Regions from separate parts of the Janthinobacterium sp. CG_23.4 genome, predicted to be linked through region 2. Evidence: predicted binding sites of a transcription regulator. Region 2 holds the regulator's gene; each other region holds the start of a gene.

Region 1 (3,280 bases), 2.8 Mb from region 2:
CCTGGTTGACTGCCACGGCCGTGTCGTTGACTACTTTCAGGAACGGCACCACGCCTTGCGACTTGCCGTTGGTGCCCTTGATATGGGCACCCAGGGCGCGCACTGGCGTCCAGTCGTTACCCAGGCCGCCGGCATACTTGGCCAGCAGCGCATTGTCCTTGATGGCGTCATAGATGCCTTCCAGGTCATCCGAGACGGTGCTCAGGTAACACGACGACAGCTGCGAACGCAGGGTGCCCGAGTTGAACAGGGTCGGGGTCGAGCTCATGAAGTCGAACGAGGACAGCAGGCTGTAGAACTCGATGGCGCGCGCTTCGCGGTCCGCTTCGTTCAGCGCCAGGCCCATCGCCACGCGCATGTAGAACGCTTGCGGCATTTCGATGCGCACGTCATGGATGTGCAGGAAGTAGCGGTCATACAGCGTTTGCAGGCCGATGTAGCCGAATTGCAAGTCGCGGTCGGCAACGATGGCCTTGGCCAGGCGTTCCAGGTCGAAGCTGGCGAGTACCGGGTTCAGCAGATCGTTGGCGATGCCCTTGGCGATATATTGCGGGAAGTACGTCAGGTACTCGGCAGCAGCGGCCGCTTGCGGCACTTCCTTGCCAAACACTTCCTTGCGCACCGTATGGAGCAAGATGCGGGCCGTGACCTGGCTGTAGGCCGGGTCTTTTTCCATCAGCGCGCGCGCTGCCAGGATGGCCGACTTGTGCAGCTCTTCGACAGGTACGCCGTCATACAAGTTCTTCACCGTTTCAGCCAGGATGGCGTCGGCATCGACGTGCTTTTCCAGGCCGACGCAGGCGGCGTTGATCAGGTCGCGCACTTCCTGCATGTCCAGCAGGCGACGCACGCCATTGTCTGTGACATTCAATTGCGGTGCGGAAACTTGCGCGGAAGCACCCAGCGCCTCCTTCTGCAAACGACGCTCTTCCATGTGCTTGGCACGGTACAGCACGTAGGCACGCGCCACGTCGTGCTCGCCCGAACGCATCAGCGACAGTTCTACCTGGTCTTGCACGTCTTCGATATGGAAGGTGCCGCCACCCGGATGGCGGCGCACCAGCGCGGCGACGACGCTGTCGGTCAGTTGTTCCACCAGTTCGCGGATGCGTGCCGAAGCGGCGCCCTGGCCACCGTTGACGGCAAGAAACGCCTTGGTCATGGCGATGGCGATCTTCGAAGGCTCAAATGCCACCACCGCGCCGTTGCGGCGGATGATGCGATAGTCGCCCAAGGCCGCGCCCGTACTCGCCACGCTATTGGCCGCGCCTGGCGCTGGCGATACTGGCGTTGGATGGATGGAAATATCTTGTGGTGATTGCATTAAAGCTCCCGTTGTCAGCTAAAGTCAGCCTGCAGTTTTGCTGCCGCGTATGTTGTTGAGTAGAACGCCCGATGGTCAGGCTTTCCTCAAATAATTGTTGCTAAATAGTAAATAATTCACAGCCAGAAATCATGCGCCCAACCTGTACAGCTCGGCTGGCGCTCAACATGATCAAGGGTGGTGAAACGCCAGTTCCCGCTGCCGTATCAACAAGCAGGATAGCTTTGGTAATAATTCCGGAAACGTCTGTGATGGCACTAGATATAGTCTTTAAATCCAATTTATACACTAATTGTAGTACCCATCGACAGGCGATGCAATAGTTTTCCGGCATCTGTCGGCGTAATTTTTTGTATTTCCAAACACGATTTCGGTTGACTTTTCAGGGCACGGATGGAAAGCCCAATCCCCGCGTAGTAAGCGCTAACGCAGGCTCGCCGCGCGCAGTTTCCAGCCAGCATTCTTGATAAAAATGCCAGTCGAAAAATGGTCCCGGGTCCGTCTTCCTCCCCGCTGCAATATGCTCGTGGCCACGCACCTGGGACAAGCCGTAGCGCGCCACCAGCGCCGCCGTCAGCGCTGCCAGGACATGGTATTGCCGCCGCTGGAAAGGTACATCGTCCGCACCTTCCATTTCGATACCGATGGAATAGCCATTGCACTGCGCGCGTCCTTCGAATGTGGACGCGCCAGCATGCCAGGCACGTTGATCAGCAGAAACATATTGCAACAGCGCACCATCACGCCGCACAAAAAAGTGCGCCGAGACCTGCAAGCCACGCAGGTCGGCGAAAGAAGGATGGGCATTATAATCTAGCCGGCCGGTAAACAAGTCGGACACATGCGGTCCGCCAAACTGGCCGCCCGGCAAGCTGATGTTATGGATCACCAGCAAGTCGACTTGCACGCCGTCCGGGCGCGCATCCTGGTGCGGCGAGTCATAGCGCAGTGCGCCGTCGCACCAGCCGTTTTCATCTATCGTCCATGCTGTCATCAAGCTAGCAATTCCTGTATCGTCAATTTCTGCATCCGGTAACGCAGTTGGCGCACGCTTAGCCCCAGCTGGCGCGCCGCCTGTTCGCGGTGGTAGCGCGCCTGTACCAGCGCCTGCAAGATCATGTCGCGCTCGGCCTGGCGCAAATACATGTCAAGCGGCAAGACCGGGACAACGCTGGAGAGCGCCATGCCGGGCAAGCACAGTTGCCGCTCAGACACTACCGGCGGCAATGCCGTCCGCAGCGCGGTGATGCCCGCCGAGGACGGCAAGTCCAACCCGTCGAGCGCGATCACGCCGCCATCGGCAAAGGCCGGCGCCCGTTCCAGCATATTTTCCAGTTCGCGCACATTGCCGGGAAACGCATACGCGGCCAGGGCCGCCAGTACCGGCGGCGTCAGGCTCACACCCTGGCCTGGTGCCAGACGCGCCAGAATGGCTTCACATAATACCTGCAGATCGCCGCGCCGCTCACGCAGCGATGGCAGCGCCAGTTCGATGACATTCAGGCGGTAAAACAGATCCTGGCGGAACGTGCCGGCGGCCACGCCGCGCGCCAGGCCGTGCTGGCTGGCGCACAGGATACGCACATCAATGGCTTCGTCGCTACTGCCGCCGAGCTTGCGCACGCGGCGCTCCTGCAGCACGCGCAACAGCTTCACTTGCATGGCCAGCGGCAAGTCATCGACTTCATCGAGCAGCAAACTGCCGCCGTTGGCAGCCTGGAACAATCCTTCACGCTCGTGCAGCGCGCCCGTATAGGCACCCGGCCGGCAGCCGAAGAATTCAGCTTCCATCAGCGCTTCGGGAATGGCACCACAGTTGACGGCGATAAACGGCAAGCTGGCGCGCGCTCCCTGCGCGTGGATGGCGCGTGCCGCCAGTTCCTTGCCCGTGCCCGATTCACCGCGGATGGCCACCGGCGCGCCGCAGCGTGCGATACGCCCGATCTGCGCGCGCAG
Region 2 (3,280 bases):
TCGGCCGCATCGGCCCCCTCCAGCACCAGCGCGGCATCGCGGGCGTCGAGCACGCTGGCGTTGACATACCGGTTTGCCACGCCATCGGGCGGCGTATCCGTGTCGAGCCCATACAGTACCTGGAAAGTATCGACGCCACGGATGATGGCGTCCGCGCCCCAGCCGTTCGCGCCACGGTATTTACAGCGCAGTTCGCCCACGCCATCAGCGCCCTGCGCGACATAGAAAATGCTCCAGCCGCGCTGTGTCTCGGCTTTCGCGGCGCCCACGCCGAAACCGGCGCAATTGAGCACAGAGCCATCGCCACCCTGCTGCTGGCCGCTGCCATAAAAACGCAAGGCCAGCACATCGCTGCCATGCAAGGCGCCGGGCAACGCGCCGCTGATGCCCTCACTGTTCTTGACCAGGCTGCGCGCGTCGAGGCCGGCGATATTGGCGCTATCGTCATCGGCATGGGCCACGGGCGCGGCGCTGCTGTCCCAGTTCACATACGCGCTCTGGCGCACGGCGCGGGCGATGCTATCGAGCGCATAGCGGCCGTTGTCATCGAGGCGCACGCTGGCGGACTGCTCGCCATAACTGCCGCTGGCGGCCAGCAGTACGCTACTGGCCGCCAGCATCAACAGCGCCCCCAGCGACAGGGCCACCAGCAATTCGACCAGGCTCATGCCGTGGTGCCCGCGCAAGACAGTGTTCATGTGCCACCTCCGCCGAGCTGGAATGCCAACCGGGGCAGCGACTCGCCAGCCCCATTTACGGCCGGTGATCGGTCGGGCTGGCGGCCACGCCAACCGAGCTTGATGACGATGGGCGCGCCCTTGCCGCCGCTGCACGCCCAGTGCAAGCCCTGGGCGGCGCCATCCCAAGCGGGAGCATCGCGGCAGACACGCAGGCGCGCGCCGGGCAAGGCCGCTTGCAACTGCTGCTTCCACTCGGCGATATCGAATTGCGCCAATTCGGCCGCGCTGCAGGCAGCAGGGCCGAAGCAATCGGGTGCGCCGCCAGCAGGCTCGGCGTCGTCCGCTGCCGCGTAGCTGACGTTCAGGTAGGCATTGCCCGCATCGGGGCCATACATGAGCACGCTGTTCGCGCGCATGCGTTCAGCCATGCCGGCAGCCAGTTGCACGCCCGCCGACAACAGCGCCGATTCATGGCGCGCGCGCAGCGAGCTCAGTTGCAAGATGCTGGCGCCCAGCAAACCCAGCGCCAACAGCAGCAGCGACACCAGCACCTCGACAAGGCTGCTGCCATCCATGGGACCACGCGCGCCGCTGTGCATGAGCTTCTCCTGCAGCAAGACTGGAGCCGCACGGACGTCCGGCCCAGTTACACGATAGGCGTGCGCAAAGACGCGGGCATGAGGCAGCGCAAACGTCGCCAATATAGGGAGGGAAGAAGGAAAAACGGCCGCAGAAAAAAGCGCCTGGATTGATCAGACCACTTGCCAATCGAGCGCTGGCGTGGTGCGCGTGGGAGGCTGCCTCAGCGGCATCTGATATAGCTGATGTCGCTGATGTCGCTGCTGTAACTGCTGTAGCTGATGCAGCTGATACACGGCATGGCGAAACAGCGTCAGGGCTTGCTGCGCGCCTGTCCCACTTCGGCAATCGCATCCTGGAACTCGGCCACGTCTTCGAAATTCTTGTACACGGAGGCGTAGCGGATATAAGCGATCTTGTCGAGGCGCTTGAGTTCTTGCATCACCAATTCGCCGATATAGCCGGAATCGACTTCGCGCAAGCCGCTGGTCAGCAATTTTTCCTGGATGGAAGCGATGGCCGCATCCAAGGAGGCTGCCGCGACGGGTCGCTTGCGCAAGGCCAGCATCAAGCTGCCGCGCAACTTATCCGCAGCGAAGTCCGTCCGGCTGCCATTCTTTTTGACGACGGCCGGCATGATAAGTTCAATCCGCTCGTAGGTCGTGAAGCGCTTGTCGCATTTGCCGCAACGGCGGCGCCGCCGAATGGCATCCCCGTCCTCCGATACGCGCGTATCGAGAACTTGGGTATCGCCGTGCTGGCAAAATGGACATTTCATGGGCTGGCTACAACTTTATAGTAATAATTACGGGAAATCGCCGCCCTGAAATACAAGGGCGCCCCAATCACTGCGGGCGCCCTTGGGCACGGCTGGAATGGGTCAGACAGAATCTTACTCCGTATGACACATTCTGGACAAATAATTATGCCGCGTATACAGGATGTGCATCGGCCAGCACTTTCACGGCCGCTTTCACGCGCTCGATGGTGGCGGAGTCATGCGGATTGTCCAGCACGTCGGCGATCAGGTTGCCCACTTCTTCCGCTTGCGCTTCCTTGAAACCACGCGTCGTCATCGCCGGGCTGCCCAGGCGGATACCCGAGGTGACGAAGGGCTTTTGCGGGTCATTCGGGATGCCGTTCTTGTTGCAGGTGATGTGCGCGGAACCGAGGATGGCTTCGGCTTCCTTGCCCGTCAGGTTCTTGGCGCGCAGGTCGACCAGCATGACGTGCGATTCGGTGCCGCCGGAAACAATGCGCAGGCCACGCTTGATCAGGGTTTTCGCCAGCACGTCGGCGTTCTTGATCACTTGTTTCTGGTATTCGACGAATGCCGGGCTCAGCGCTTCTTTGAAGGCGACCGCCTTAGCGGCGATCACGTGCATCAGCGGGCCACCCTGGATGCCAGGGAAGATGGCCGAGTTGATGGCTTTTTCGTGTTCCGCCTTCATCAAGATGATGCCGCCGCGCGGGCCGCGCAAGGACTTGTGCGTGGTCGAGGTGACGAAGTCGGCGAACGGCACCGGATTCGGGTACAGGCCAGCGGCGATCAGGCCGGCGTAGTGGGCCATGTCGACCAGGAAGTAGGCGCCCACTTCCTTGGCGATCTTGCCGAAACGCTCGAAGTCGATCTTTTTCGAGAAGGCCGACGCGCCAGCGATGATCAGCTTTGGCTTGCGTTCGCGAGCCAGGCGCTCCATCGCCTCGTAATCGATGTCTTCTTCCGGCGTCAAGCCATACGAGACGACGTCGAACCACTTGCCGGACATATTGAGCGGCATGCCGTGGGTCAGGTGACCGCCTTCGGCCAGCGACATACCCATGATCAGGTCGCCCGGTTTCAGCACGGCAAAGAACACGCCCTGGTTCGCCTGCGAACCAGAGTTCGGCTGTACGTTCGCGCATTCGGCGCCGAACAATTGCTTGACACGCTCGATGGCGAGCTGCTCGGCCACGTCGACGTATTCGCAGCCACCGTAGTAGCGCTTGCCTGGATAGCCTTCGGCATACTTGTTCGTCAG
Region 3 (3,280 bases), 440 kb from region 2:
CGTGCCCGCCTGCACGATGGCCGGATAGCGTTTGCGGTCTTCGCGGGCAAAGCGGTACGTGGTGCCCTCGGCCGGTGTCGCTTCCAGGTTGTACATGTGGCCCGTCTCTTCCTGGAATGCCACCATGCGGGCGCGCACATGGTCGAGCAGGCGTACGGCCAGCGCATGGCCTTGCGGCGTCGTGATGTCATACGCGTCGCTGCTGAAATTGCGGATCATCTCGTTGATGCCATTGACCCCCAGCGTGGAAAAGTGGTTGCGCAGGGTGCCCAGGTAGCGCTGCGTGTAGGGGAACAAGCCTTGCTGCATCAGGTCCTCGATGGTGCGGCGCTTGATTTCCAGGCTTTTCTTGCCCAGTTCCAGCAGGCGGTCCAGGTCAGCCAGCAGCGCCACTTCATCGCCGCGCCACAGGTGGCCCAGGCGCGCGCAGTTGATGGTCACCACGCCCAGGGAGCCGGTCTGCTCGGCGGAGCCGAACAGGCCATTGCCCCGCTTAAGCAGCTCGCGCAAGTCCAGTTGCAATCGGCAGCACATGGAGCGGATCATGTTCGGCTTGAGTTCCGAATTGATGAAATTCTGGAAGTAGGGCAAGCCGTAGCGTGCCGTCATCTCGAACAGCCGTTCGGCATTCTCGCTATGCCAGTCGAAGTCCTCGGTAATGTTATAGGTGGGGATGGGAAAGGTGAAGACGCGGCCCTTGGCGTCGCCCGCCATCATGATCTCGATATACGCGCGGTTGATCATGTCCATCTCCGCCTGCAGCTCGCCATAGCTGAAGTCCATCTCCTGGCCGGCGATGACGGGAATCTGCTGGCGCAGGTCGTCCGGGCAAACCCAGTCAAAAGTGAGGTTGGTAAACGGCGTCTGCGTGCCCCAGCGCGATGGCACGTTGAGGTTGAAGATCAGCTCCTGCATGCATTGGCGCACGTCTTCGTAGCGCAGGCTGTCCTTGCGGATGTAGGGCGCCATATAGGTGTCGAAGGAGCTGAACGCCTGCGCGCCGGCCCATTCGTTTTGCAGGGTGCCGAGGAAATTGACGATCTGGCCGATGGCGCTCGACATGTGTTTCGGCGGGCCTGACTCAACTTTTCCTGGTACACCGTTCAAGCCTTCATGCAGCAGGGTACGCAGCGACCAGCCGGCGCAATAGCCGGCCAGCATGTCGAGGTCGTGGATGTGCAGCGCCGCTTCGCGGTGCGCCGCGCCCACTTCCGGTGGATACACCTGGTCCAGCCAGTAGTTGGCGATGACCTTGCCCGACACATTGAGGATCAGGCCACCGAGGGAGTATCCCTGGTTAGCGTTGGCGTTGACGCGCCAGTCGCGCCGCTCCAGGTATTCATTGATGGACGCGGCGACATCGACCTGGCCGCGTGTGGGGGAAACTGCATTTGTCGCCATGGAACCTCCAATAAACACAACATACGGTGTTTTTTTGAAGACTATCGACTAAATGTAGTGATGTCAAAGGTGGCGTGCAAGCGCTGTGCGTATCCTTGATCCAGGTGAAAAAACCACCTCAGGCGGTAATGCCGTTCAGTTAAGGATTTTGGCGTGATTTATGAGTGCCAGTAAATTCGCTAACCCCAGAGGCAAGAGCTGGGGTCGGACCCCAATCCACCCAAGTTAAGCAACAGGCTGCCATCAAGCAGCCTTGTAGGCCATGTATTTATGGGGCTTGTAGGCGTTGGTTTGCCGTGACCTTGATTGTCCTGGGCGATGTAGAAACGTTCGCTTGGCGATCAGAGCCAGCGCGTCGGCAAGCAAGTGTGCTGCCGCCAGCCCAAGCAGCAACGATGGCAAGAGCGGCTTGAGTACCGAATGGACATAGGCGCGGTTGATGCGTCTGTCCGTCGGCAATGCATCTTGCTGGCCGGCGGCACAGCTCGCCAACGCCTGCAGGTTATCGCATATTACCTTGGCGGCCAGATCCTGCATCAGGGCCTGCTGTGACAGTCCCGTCACGTGCTCCAGATGGAGGCGGTGTTTGATGCGCTTGAAGGCTTCCTCAATGCGCCAGCGTTGGTGGTAGAGGTCTCCGAACAATGCGGCAGGGAATTGTTCAACGTCCAGTAAATTGGTCATCAGAACACGCACCTTGCCGGTCGAGGCAACGTGGCGTATCAGGCGCACGGTCTGCGGTTCAGCGGGACATTCATAGTCAAGCGCATCGCGCCGATCCGGCGCCCGCAGCGTGACGATCTGCTCCTGCAGCCCCGACTTCAGAAACTGATTGACGCAGGGAAAGCCGCCACCGCGCGCCTGTTCGACGCGCATGCAGAAGGCAATGCGGCGCTGGTTCAACACGGCGGGCATCCAGTAACATGGATAGCCTCGGTCCAGCAACAGCAGATCTTCCTTGCCAAGCTGGTCGAGCTGTTCGAACAGCATCTGGCGTTCGCCGACGTCGGTACTGTATAGCGAGGCCGAGAGCATCAATTCGGCACCGGGCAGAAACAAGCCAAACACCAGTTGATCGGCCACGGCGGCGCGTTTGACATGGCTGGCGCGCAAGCCAAAGCGAACGGTCGAGGCGTCAGCGGCGACCAGCCTGAAACCGTGCCAGCGCGGCAGGTAGCCATGCTGCTGTGCTTGTGCAATGAGCCAGTCGTTAAGCTCTGGGATGGCCGTGGTAGCAAGTTTTGAGCGTGCCTGAGCGAAAGCCTGGGCGCTCACCTGGTGCGTCAGTTGCGCCTGCTGTTGCAGATGGCCAAAGAATTCATCAAGTTCGGTTTGCACGCTCTTGCGCATGCCGGTGAGCATGAGCGCCACCAAGGATGGCAGCGGCAGTTTGCGGCGACGTTGAAACGCCATCGGATGATCAGGATGGCGGGCGCTAAGCCGAAACTGGTCGGATTGAAGATGGTCGGAGAAATCGGACAGCAAGGAAGCGAGCGACATGAAGGGCCAATGAAGATCAAAAGACCTTCATTGGCCGCCGCCTTGCCGCTGTCGAAAAAAGAGAGGTCAGCAAGGCGGCGGCCGCGCAAAGCCAGTGCCACGTCAAGCACTATTTCATTGAATTGCCAGCAATTGCGCGGGCTTGCTCCTTAACTTGGGTGGATTGGGTCGGACCCGCCGGGGGAATGTGCTTCAATGGAGCACATTCCGATCACGAAGTGACCGACCCCTGTCCTGGTTCTTGGGCTAAAAATAGCATCACTAACACACTAACTGAACGGCATTACGCCTCAGGCGGTTTTGTTCCAGCGCGTTTCGCGCAGGACCAGCCAGCTCGCGCAAAAGAAGGCGGCGATGCTGGTGACAGAGGTGGGCAGCA

What was found. Region 2 encodes NrdR, which represses ribonucleotide reductase genes. Its sites were predicted from a motif close to CACNANATNTNGTG; they were not measured.
Region 1: a site for NrdR is predicted at 1,580-1,593, ahead of H4V96_RS18450 (ribonucleoside-diphosphate reductase subunit alpha). Genes of this name have one in related genera too.
Region 3: a site for NrdR is predicted at 1,417-1,430, ahead of H4V96_RS07985 (ribonucleoside triphosphate reductase). Genes of this name have one in related genera too.

Annotation. Positions count from the first base shown of each region.
Region 1 is NZ_JARXUX010000001.1:4,108,408-4,111,687, forward strand. It holds gene H4V96_RS18450 (ribonucleoside-diphosphate reductase subunit alpha) at 1-1,324, opposite strand, end outside; gene ampD (1,6-anhydro-N-acetylmuramyl-L-alanine amidase AmpD) at 1,707-2,318, opposite strand; gene H4V96_RS22510 (sigma-54 dependent transcriptional regulator) at 2,318-3,280, opposite strand, start outside.
Region 2 is NZ_JARXUX010000001.1:1,315,022-1,318,301, reverse strand. It holds gene H4V96_RS05855 (PilW family protein) at 1-698, opposite strand, end outside; gene pilV (type IV pilus modification protein PilV) at 695-1,279, opposite strand; gene nrdR (transcriptional regulator NrdR) at 1,573-2,037, opposite strand; gene glyA (serine hydroxymethyltransferase) at 2,183-3,280, opposite strand, start outside.
Region 3 is NZ_JARXUX010000001.1:1,753,838-1,757,117, forward strand. It holds gene H4V96_RS07985 (ribonucleoside triphosphate reductase) at 1-1,401, opposite strand, end outside; gene H4V96_RS07990 (IS4 family transposase) at 1,645-2,901, opposite strand; gene H4V96_RS07995 (hypothetical protein) at 3,192-3,280, opposite strand, start outside.